DNA from 2 places in the Pseudoxanthobacter sp. genome. Region 2 is predicted to be linked to the other one. Evidence: predicted binding sites of a transcription regulator. Region 2 holds the regulator's gene; the other holds the start of a gene.
The links. Region 2 encodes HrcA, which represses chaperone genes, less so after heat shock. Its sites were predicted from a motif close to GTTAGCACTCNCNNNNNGNGAGTGCTAAC; they were not measured.
Positions count from the first base shown of each region.

Region 1: groES (co-chaperone GroES) is a predicted target of HrcA. The motif match lies at 1,670-1,698, and genes of this name have one in related genera.

Region 1 covers NZ_DAISHT010000299.1:111-3,162, forward strand. The annotation lists tRNA gene V7067_RS16765 (tRNA-Lys) at 1-6, opposite strand, end outside; gene V7067_RS16770 (SapC family protein) at 351-1,124, shown strand; tRNA gene V7067_RS16775 (tRNA-Lys) at 1,449-1,524, opposite strand; gene groES (co-chaperone GroES) at 1,825-2,139, shown strand; partial or broken gene groEL (chaperonin GroEL) at 2,310-3,052, shown strand, end outside.
Region 2 covers NZ_DAISHT010000188.1:141-5,842, reverse strand. The annotation lists partial or broken gene V7067_RS14225 (nucleotidyltransferase domain-containing protein) at 1-429, opposite strand, end outside; gene hemW (radical SAM family heme chaperone HemW) at 775-1,983, opposite strand; gene rdgB (RdgB/HAM1 family non-canonical purine NTP pyrophosphatase) at 1,991-2,635, opposite strand; gene rph (ribonuclease PH) at 2,658-3,380, opposite strand; gene hrcA (heat-inducible transcriptional repressor HrcA) at 3,853-4,929, shown strand; gene V7067_RS14200 (sulfate transporter family protein) at 4,992-5,666, shown strand.

The sequences.
Region 1 (3,052 bases), on a different contig from region 2:
ACACCCGCCGGCGGCGTGCTGCGCTGGGCAGCGCCGCGGATGACGGCTGCTATACTCATCGCCGCCGGCCGGCGCAACAGGGCGGCGTGCTTTTTCTGTGCATGACGGATCGGGCATGACGGATCGGGCAGGACCGGTCTGGCAGGACCGAACTGCAGGCGGCCGGCGTGGCCGGCCGGCAGCGCAGGGCCGGGTCTGGCTGACGACCGGTGCCGCGCCGCGCAACGATTGCGACAAGACGGTGGTATTCGCGCAAGGGCTGGGGCAACAAGGAGCCGACGCGTTTCCGCCGTGACGCGGCCCCCGCAGGGCCGGCCGGCGGAGCAACATTTCAGGAGTGCGCGACCCCGATGTCCAGTTCCAAAGCCTCTCATGCCCCGGCGCTGCCGCTGTTCTACAACCGCATCGAGATGCTGAACTTCTCCGAGCACGGCGGATTCGGTGTGCGCAACACCGCGGCCGATGCCCTGAACTTCGGCTATGCCCGCGGCGCCATTGCCGTGCCGGTCACGCTGGGCGAACTTGCCATCGCCGCCCGGCATTTCCCCGTCATCTTCGCCGCCGACGCAACCGCGATGCCGCTGGCGGTGCTGGGCCTTGAGGCCGGCAAGAACCTGTTTGTCGATAAGAACGGCCACTGGCGCCCCGGCACCTATGTGCCGGCCTATGTGCGCCGCTATCCCTTCATCACCGTCAACGGGCCGGAGGGCCGGCAGTTGCTGGGCGCCGACACGTCCAGTCCGCGCATCAGCAGCCGGCCGGGCGAGGGCATCGTGCCGCTGTTCGACAGCGCCGGCGGACCGACCGAGCTTGCCCGCGGCATTCTGAACTTCTGCGAGACCTTCGCCCGCGAGTATGCGCAGACGCAGGCTTTCGTGGCCGATCTCAACGCCCGCGGCCTGCTGGTGGACCGCAGCGCGGACCTGCGCTTCCCGGACGGCACGCCGCACCGGGTGGATGGCTTCCGCGTGGTCGACGAGAACGCGCTGCGGGCGCTGCCGGACGATGTCGTGGTGGACTGGCACAAGCGCGGCCTGCTGGCGCTGATCACGCTGCACCTCAGCTCGCAGGTCGGCTGGCAGCCGCTGGTCGATCTGGCCGTTTCGCAGCGCCGCCCCAACTGAGTGCTGCCGGAAAGAAAACGGCAAGGCCGGCCGACGGCGGCCGGCTTTGCCACTTTGCCGCCTTGCGGCGCGGGGCGGTAGCCGGCGAGGCCGCAACGGCCCGCCGCAGGACCGGGCCGGGTCTTCAAGACCGGGCCGGGTCCGATGCGACCCGGCGAATCCGGCCGTTGCGTTCAGATTACGTCGTGCGGAGAAGGGGGGCGGAGGCATGCGGGGATGCGGGGATGCGGCGAGCGCGAAGCGACAATCCGCCGGGGCTGCCGGAGCCTCGCCAGTCAGACCGGAACACTGAGTTCCGCCGCAATTCTGCGTCTGGAAAAGAGGTGGTGGGTGTACAAGGGCTCGAACCTTGGACCCGCTGATTAAGAGTCAGCTGCTCTACCAACTGAGCTATACACCCGACCGGCCGGCGCGTCGGCGCCGTCGATGGCGGGTGTATACGGGCATCGGCGCCGCGATGCAACAGGGCAGAAACGGAAATTTATGCCGTCCTGTGGATGACGCGGCGATGACGCCCCGGCCCTGCGGTCCGGCCCGCCGGCGTTGCTGGCACTCCCCGATCCGGAGTGCCAGTTTTTTTTCTGTCCCCCCTTGAACGCATTCCTGACCTGCCCCAAATCCGGAGCGCGCCGGATGGCACGCCTTGATGGGGCCGTCCGGACGGAGGAATTCGTCATCCGAGCCAGTCTGGAGAATGACCATGACGTTCCGGCCACTGCATGATCGTATCGCTGTCCGCCGCATCAATGCGGAAGAGAAGACCAAGGGCGGCATCATCATCCCCGACACCGCGAAGGAAAAGCCCCAGGAGGGCGAGGTCGTGGCTGTCGGTTCCGGCGTTCGTAACGAGAAGGGCGAACTCGTCGCTCTGGATGTGAAGCCCGGCGATCGCGTGCTGTTCGGCAAGTGGTCCGGCACCGAGGTGAAGATCGACGGCCAGGATCTCCTCATCATGAAGGAGAGCGATGTTCTGGGCGTGATCGAGGCGGCCGGCGCGGTGAAAGCTGCGGCCTGACCGGCCGGCGGCAGAACGCTGCGACAGTCGCCGGCCTCTGCGGCCGGCTGCGGCAGGGCGGGAAAGCCCGCCGCGTCATTAGCAATCATCCGGCGCCCCCGCGCGGCCCGTCTTTCGAGAGCGGGTTTCGGTTGCGGGCGGGTGCCCAACAAATTCGGAGCTGAAGTTCCATGGCTGCCAAGGAAGTCAAGTTTTCGGTCGACGCCCGCGACAAGATGCTGCGCGGCGTGGATGTGCTCGCCAACGCCGTGAAGGTGACGCTGGGTCCGAAGGGCCGCAACGTCGTCATCGAAAAGTCGTTCGGCGCCCCGCGCATCACCAAGGACGGCGTGTCGGTCGCCAAGGAAATCGAGCTTGAGGACAAGTTCGAGAACCTCGGCGCCCAGCTCGTTCGCGAAGTCGCCTCCAAGACCAACGATCTGGCCGGCGACGGCACCACCACCGCCACCGTGCTGGCGCAGGCCATCGTGCGCGAAGGCGCCAAGGCCGTTGCCGCCGGCATGAACCCGATGGACCTGAAGCGCGGTGTCGATCTCGCGGTCGAGGCGCTGGTCGCGGACCTGAAGTCCAAGGCCCGCAAGGTGACCACCAACGAGGAAATCGAGCAGGTCGGCACCATCTCCGCCAACGGCGACGAGGAAGTGGGTCGCTATCTGGCCGAGGCCGTGAAGAAGGTCGGCAACGAGGGTGTCATCACCGTCGAGGAAGCCAAGTCGCTCGAGACCGAGCTTGAGGTCGTCGAGGGCATGCAGTTCGACCGCGGCTACCTCTCGCCCTATTTCGTGACCGACGCCGAGAAGATGCGCGTCGATCTGGAAGACCCCTTCATCCTCATCCACGAGAAGAAGCTCTCCTCGCTGCAGGCGCTGCTGCCGGTGCTGGAAGCGGTGGTGCAGTCGGGCAAGCCGCTCGT
Region 2 (5,702 bases):
CTCGACGACCGTTTCGGTCCACGGCGTGTGCTTGTAGGGCAGGATGAACAGCAGATCGACATCGGAGCCCGGCGCCAGCGTGCCGCGGCCGTAGCCGCCCACGGCCACCGCCGTCAGCCGTTCCGCCTTGGAGGGGTTCTCCACGCGGTACACGCTGTTGACCGCCACCCCGGCCAGCTCGCGCACCAGCACGTCCTGCACATGGGCAAGGCTCTGGGCGCAATAGAGGCCGCTGCCGTTGTCGGTGAGCAGGTCCTGCGCCCGCGCAAGGGCTTCTGTGCGGGCCTGCCGCAGGCGCGCGATCATCGCCGGGCGGAACTCGGCCGGTGTCCGGCCCGCCGTCAGCGCGGCAATGTCGGCCGCCAGCGCGCCGGCGTCGATCAGCTCCGGCGCACGCGACTGGCTCTTGCGCAGTTCGATCTTGCGCATGGAATTATGCATCCTCGTTGGCGGCTGGCCGTCTCTTCAGTCCCGTCCGGGCGCTGCGCGCCGCCACGCCTTGCGCAACGCCACGCCCGCACGCCGCCACAGGGGCCGGCCGGGGGCAGCGCCGGCTGCAGCGGTGCGGCCTGCACGGGCCCGCCCGCCGGCTTGCGCAGGGCAATCCGCCCCGGCGGGCCACCGCAGCGCGTCCGGCTGCCCGGCACCCGGTTTCTCGCAGCGACGTTAAACCTTTGCCCGCCTTCGCGCTATCGTCAATGCGCACGGAAGCGGCAGCCGCTTCAGGAAAGGCAGAGGCGGCAGCCGGCTTCTCAGGACCGGTAAAAGGCCGCTTCAGGCGGCCAGCGCCGCCACCAGCGCGTTCAGCACCAGCCGGCCGCGCGGGGTCGCGGCAAGGCGGCTGTTGCCGCGCAGGGCGACAAGGCCCTCGTCCTGAAGAGCGGCGATGCGGCCGCTGTCGAGCGGCTGGCCGGCAAGGGCGGCGTGGCGGGCCAGATCCACGCCTTCCGTCAGCCGCAGCCCCATCAGCAGCAGTTCGTCGGCACTCTCCGCATCGGTCAGAACCACATCGTCGCTGAGGCCGGTTCCCGCCTGCTCCACCGCCTCCAGCCACGTCTCGGGGTGGCGCAGCGCCACCGTGGCGTGGCGCAGCCCCCCGCAGGTCAGCCGGCCATGAGCGCCGGGGCCGACGCCGACATAATCGCCGGTGCGCCAGTAGACCAGATTGTGCCGGCTCTCCGCCCCCGGCCGGGCGTGATTGGAGATCTCGTAGGCCGGCAGGCCGGCTTCGGCGGTCAGCGCCTGTGTCAGTTCGTAGAGTTCGGCCGCCTCGTCGTCGGGCGGCACCACGAGGCGGCCGCTGTCGTGCAGCGCCGCAAAGGGCGTGCCGGCCTCGATGGTGAGCTGATAGAGCGACAGATGCTCGCCGGCCAGCGCCAGCCCGCGCCGCAGCTCCGCCTCCCAGGCCGCCGCCGTCTGGCCGGGGCGGGCATAGATGAGGTCGAACGACGAGCGGGGAAAAACCCGCTGCGCGATGGCGATGGCCGCCAGCGCCTGATCGGCATCGTGGATGCGGCCCAGCGCCTTCAGCGCGGTATCGTCCAGCGCCTGAACCCCGAGCGACACGCGGTTGACGCCCGCCGCGCGGTAGCCGGCGAACCGGTCGGCCTCGACACTGGAAGGGTTGGCCTCCAGCGTGATTTCCGCATCGGCCTCAAGGGTCCAGTGCCGGGCGATGGTATCGAGCACCACGGCGACGGTGGCCGGGTCCATCAGCGACGGCGTGCCGCCGCCGAAGAACACCGAGCGCACCGGCCGCCCGGCGGTCAGCGCTGCGGCGCGGGCCAGCTCGGCGGCAAAGGCGCGGGCAAAGCGCGGCTGGTCCACCGCCTTATGGCGCACATGGCTGTTGAAGTCGCAATAGGGGCATTTGGCGGCGCAGAACGGCCAGTGCACATAGATGCCGAACCCGGCCTCCGCGAGGCCGGGATCATGACCGGCATCATGGCCCGCGCCATGGCCGGGAACGCGCACCGCCGCCATGGCCGCCTCAGCCCTTCAGGCAGGCGTCGGAGAACATCAGGAAGGCGCGCGCCCGGTGCGACAGGCCGCCATCCGGCCCCAGCCCGTGCTTCTCCTCCGCCGTCATCTCGCCGAAGGTGCGGCTGTGGCCGTCGGGCAGGAACATGGGATCGTAGCCGAAGCCGGCCGCGCCGCGCGGCGGCCACACGAGTTCGCCGTGGACCTCGCCCACGAACACCTCGTCGTGCCCGTCCGGCCACGCCAGACACAGCGCGCAGACGAACTTCGCCCGCCGCGCGGCCGGCGTGGTCGCGCCGAGGGCCTGCAACTTCTCCTCGATGTTGCGCATGGCGCGGGCAAAGTCCTTGTCGGGGCCGGCCCAGCGCGCGGAATAGATGCCGGGATCGCCGCCGAGCGCTGCAACCGCAAGGCCCGAATCGTCGGACAGCGCCGGCAGCCCGGAGGCCTTCGCCGCGGCGTGGGCCTTGAGGCGGGCATTGCCGGCGAAGGTGGTCTCCGTCTCCTCCGGCTCGGGCAGGCCGAGATCGCCGGCCGAAACCGTCTCGATGCCGCAGGGCGCGACGAGGAAGCGGATCTCCGCGATCTTGCCCTTGTTGTGGCTGGCCACGACGAGGCGCGGCGATGTCAGGCGACGATGCGTGCCTTCGCTCATGTCTGGCTCTCCCGCCGGCCGTTCAGAGAATGGCGAGCTTCTGCAGCTCCACAAGACCCGCCGTGCCGGCAAGCGCCAGATCGAGCATGGCGTTGAACTCGTCGCGGCTGAAGGGGGTGCCTTCCGCCGTGCCCTGAATCTCCACCAGACCGCCCGATCCGGTGATGACGAAGTTGGCATCGGTGCCGGCCGACGAATCTTCCTGATAATCGAGGTCGAGCACCGGCTGGCCGCCGTGGATGCCGACGGAAATGGCGGCGATGTGATCGGTCAGCACCGGACGGCTGATCATGCCGCGCGCCTTCATCCAGTCGAGGCAGTCGTGCAGAGCCACCCACGCGCCGGTGATGGAGGCCGTGCGGGTGCCGCCGTCGGCCTGCAGCACATCGCAGTCGACGGTGATCTGGCGCTCGCCCAGCGCCTCCAGATTGACGACCGCGCGCAGCGAGCGGCCGATCAGGCGCTGGATCTCCTGCGTGCGGCCGGACTGCTTGCCCGCCGCCGCCTCGCGCCGCGTGCGCTCGTGGGTTGCGCGCGGCAGCATGCCGTATTCCGCGGTCACCCAGCCGCGGCCGCCGCCGCGCAGCCACGCCGGCACGCGGTCCTCAAGGCTCGCCGTGCACAGCACATGGGTATCGCCGAACTTCACCAGACAGGAGCCTTCGGCATGGCGGGCAACGGCCCGCTCCAGCGTCACGGGGCGCATCTCGTCGGGGGCACGCTTGGAGGGGCGGAGGCTCGGCATCAGCTTCTTCTTCCTTCATGGAGACGGAAAACGGCGGGCCCGCACGGAGACGGAAAGCCACGGGCCCGCGCTGCCCGCGGTCCGGCCGCGGGCAGCCGGGCGGAGTGCCGGCCGCAGGACATGGCGCGCTTCTAACGCCCGTTGCCGCGACACTCAAGGAATTCGCGGCACTTTCGGCGGCATCCGGCCATTTCGCACTGCCGCGCGGCAACACCCGGCCCCGATCTTGCACCGCCGCACCCGCCTGCGCCTTGCCCAACGGCCGGCGAGTGCCTTTATTAGGACAGAGCGCAACCGGGCGACCTACGGCAGGACCGGCCGGGCAGGACTGGCCAGGCGGGACCGGCCGGGCGGGACCGGGCACGCCGATCTCGCCGGGCAGGTTTTGCAGGGCAGGTTTTGCCGGGCAGCACAGGCGCAGCGTGCAGACACAGGCCTGCAACCGGCCGCGAGGATGGAAAGAGAACCGGACATGACGGCCGAACGCAGGCGTGAGGTCCTATCGTCGGCATCGATCGATCTCGACGAGCGTTCGCGCGAAATCTTCCGCCGCATCGTCGAGACCTATCTCGACACCGGCGAGCCGCTCGGCTCGCGCACGCTGTCGCGGCTGCTGCCAATGACGCTGTCGCCGGCCTCGGTGCGCAATGTCATGGCCGATCTGGAGGCGCTGGGGCTGGTGTTCTCGCCCCACACCTCCGCCGGCCGCCTGCCGACCCAGCGCGGCCTGCGCTTCTTCGTCGATGCCATGCTGGAAATCGGCGACCTCAATGCCGACGAGCGGGCGCGCATCGAAAGTCAGGTCGGCGGCTCCGGCCGCACCTTCGAGGGCGTGCTGACGGAAGCCAGCCAGATGCTGTCCGGCCTGTCGCGCGGGGCCGGCGTCGTCATCACCCACACCAGCGACCTGCGCCTCAAGCACATCGAGTTCGTCCGCCTCGATCCGGCCCGCGCGCTTGCCGTGCTGGTGGGCACCGACGGCTCGGTGGAAAACCGCCTCGTCAGCCTGCCAGCCGGCCTGCCCTCCTCCGCGCTGGTGGAGGCGGCGAACTACCTCAACGCCCACATCCGCGGCCGCACGCTTTCCGAGGCCAAGGGCGAGCTGGAGCGCGTCAGCGTCGCCGAGCAGGAAGAGCTCGACGGACTGACCCGGCGCGTGGTGGAAACCGGACTTGCGGTGTGGTCGGAGGCCGGCGACGGGCGGCCGGGAACGCTGATCGTGCGCGGCCGCGCCAACCTCATCGGCGACCTGAAGGCAGAAGACGATCTGGAGCGCATCCGCCTGCTGTTCGACGATCTGGAACAGAAGCGCGACCTCATCCAGCTTCTCGGGCTGGCCGAGAGCGGCGACGGCGTGCGCATCTTCATCGGGTCGGAGAACAAGCTGTTCTCGCTGTCGGGCTCGTCGCTGGTGGTCTCGCCCTATCGCGATACCGACAACCGCATCGTCGGCGTGGTCGGCGTCATCGGCCCGACGCGGCTCAACTATGCCCGCATCGTGCCGGTGGTGGACTACACCGCCCGCCTCGTCAGCCGCATCATGGGCTGAACCCGCGGCTGAGGCCGCCGGCGCCGTTGTGCGCCGCAGCGAATCAATCAGGACTTCCCGCCATGCTCGACGATGCCATTGCGGCGTTCCGCCAGATTCTGACGCCGCCGTTCCGCGCCATCCTGTGGCGCTCGCTGGCGCTCACCCTCGGCCTGCTGATCCTCGCCGGCATCGGGCTGCAGGTGCTCCTCAACTCCGCCCTCGCTCTGCCCTATCCGTGGCTCGATACCGCCGCCGGCATCCTGAGCGGCATCGGCATCGTGGTCGGCCTCGCCTTCATGGTGGGCCCGGTCACCTCGCTCATGGCCGGCCTCTTTGCCGACGAAATAGCGGAAAAGGTTGAGGAAACCACCTGGCCGGGCGAGCCGGCCGGGGTGGCCCTGCCGCTCGGCCGCTCGCTCGTCGTCACCGTGCGGTTCGCGCTCATCGCCCTTGCCGGCAACCTGCTGGCGCTCGTCCTGCTGCTGGTGCCGGGCGTCAACCTCGTCGCCTTCTTCGTCATCAACGGCTATCTGCTCGGCCGCGAGTATTTCGAGGCCGCCGCCATGCGCTATCGCGGCGAGGCGGGCGCACGCGAATTCCGGCGGCGGCATGGCGTCGCGGTCTTCGCCGCCGGGCTTGTCATCGCGGCACTGCTGCTGGTGCCGATCGTCAACCTGCTCAGCCCGCTGTTTGCGGTCGCCTTCATGGTGCGGTTTCACAAAAGGCTGACGAGAATCAATGCGCAAGCCGTCTGAGGCGCCATTGTTCCGCCGCTCCGGGGCCCCGCTGCC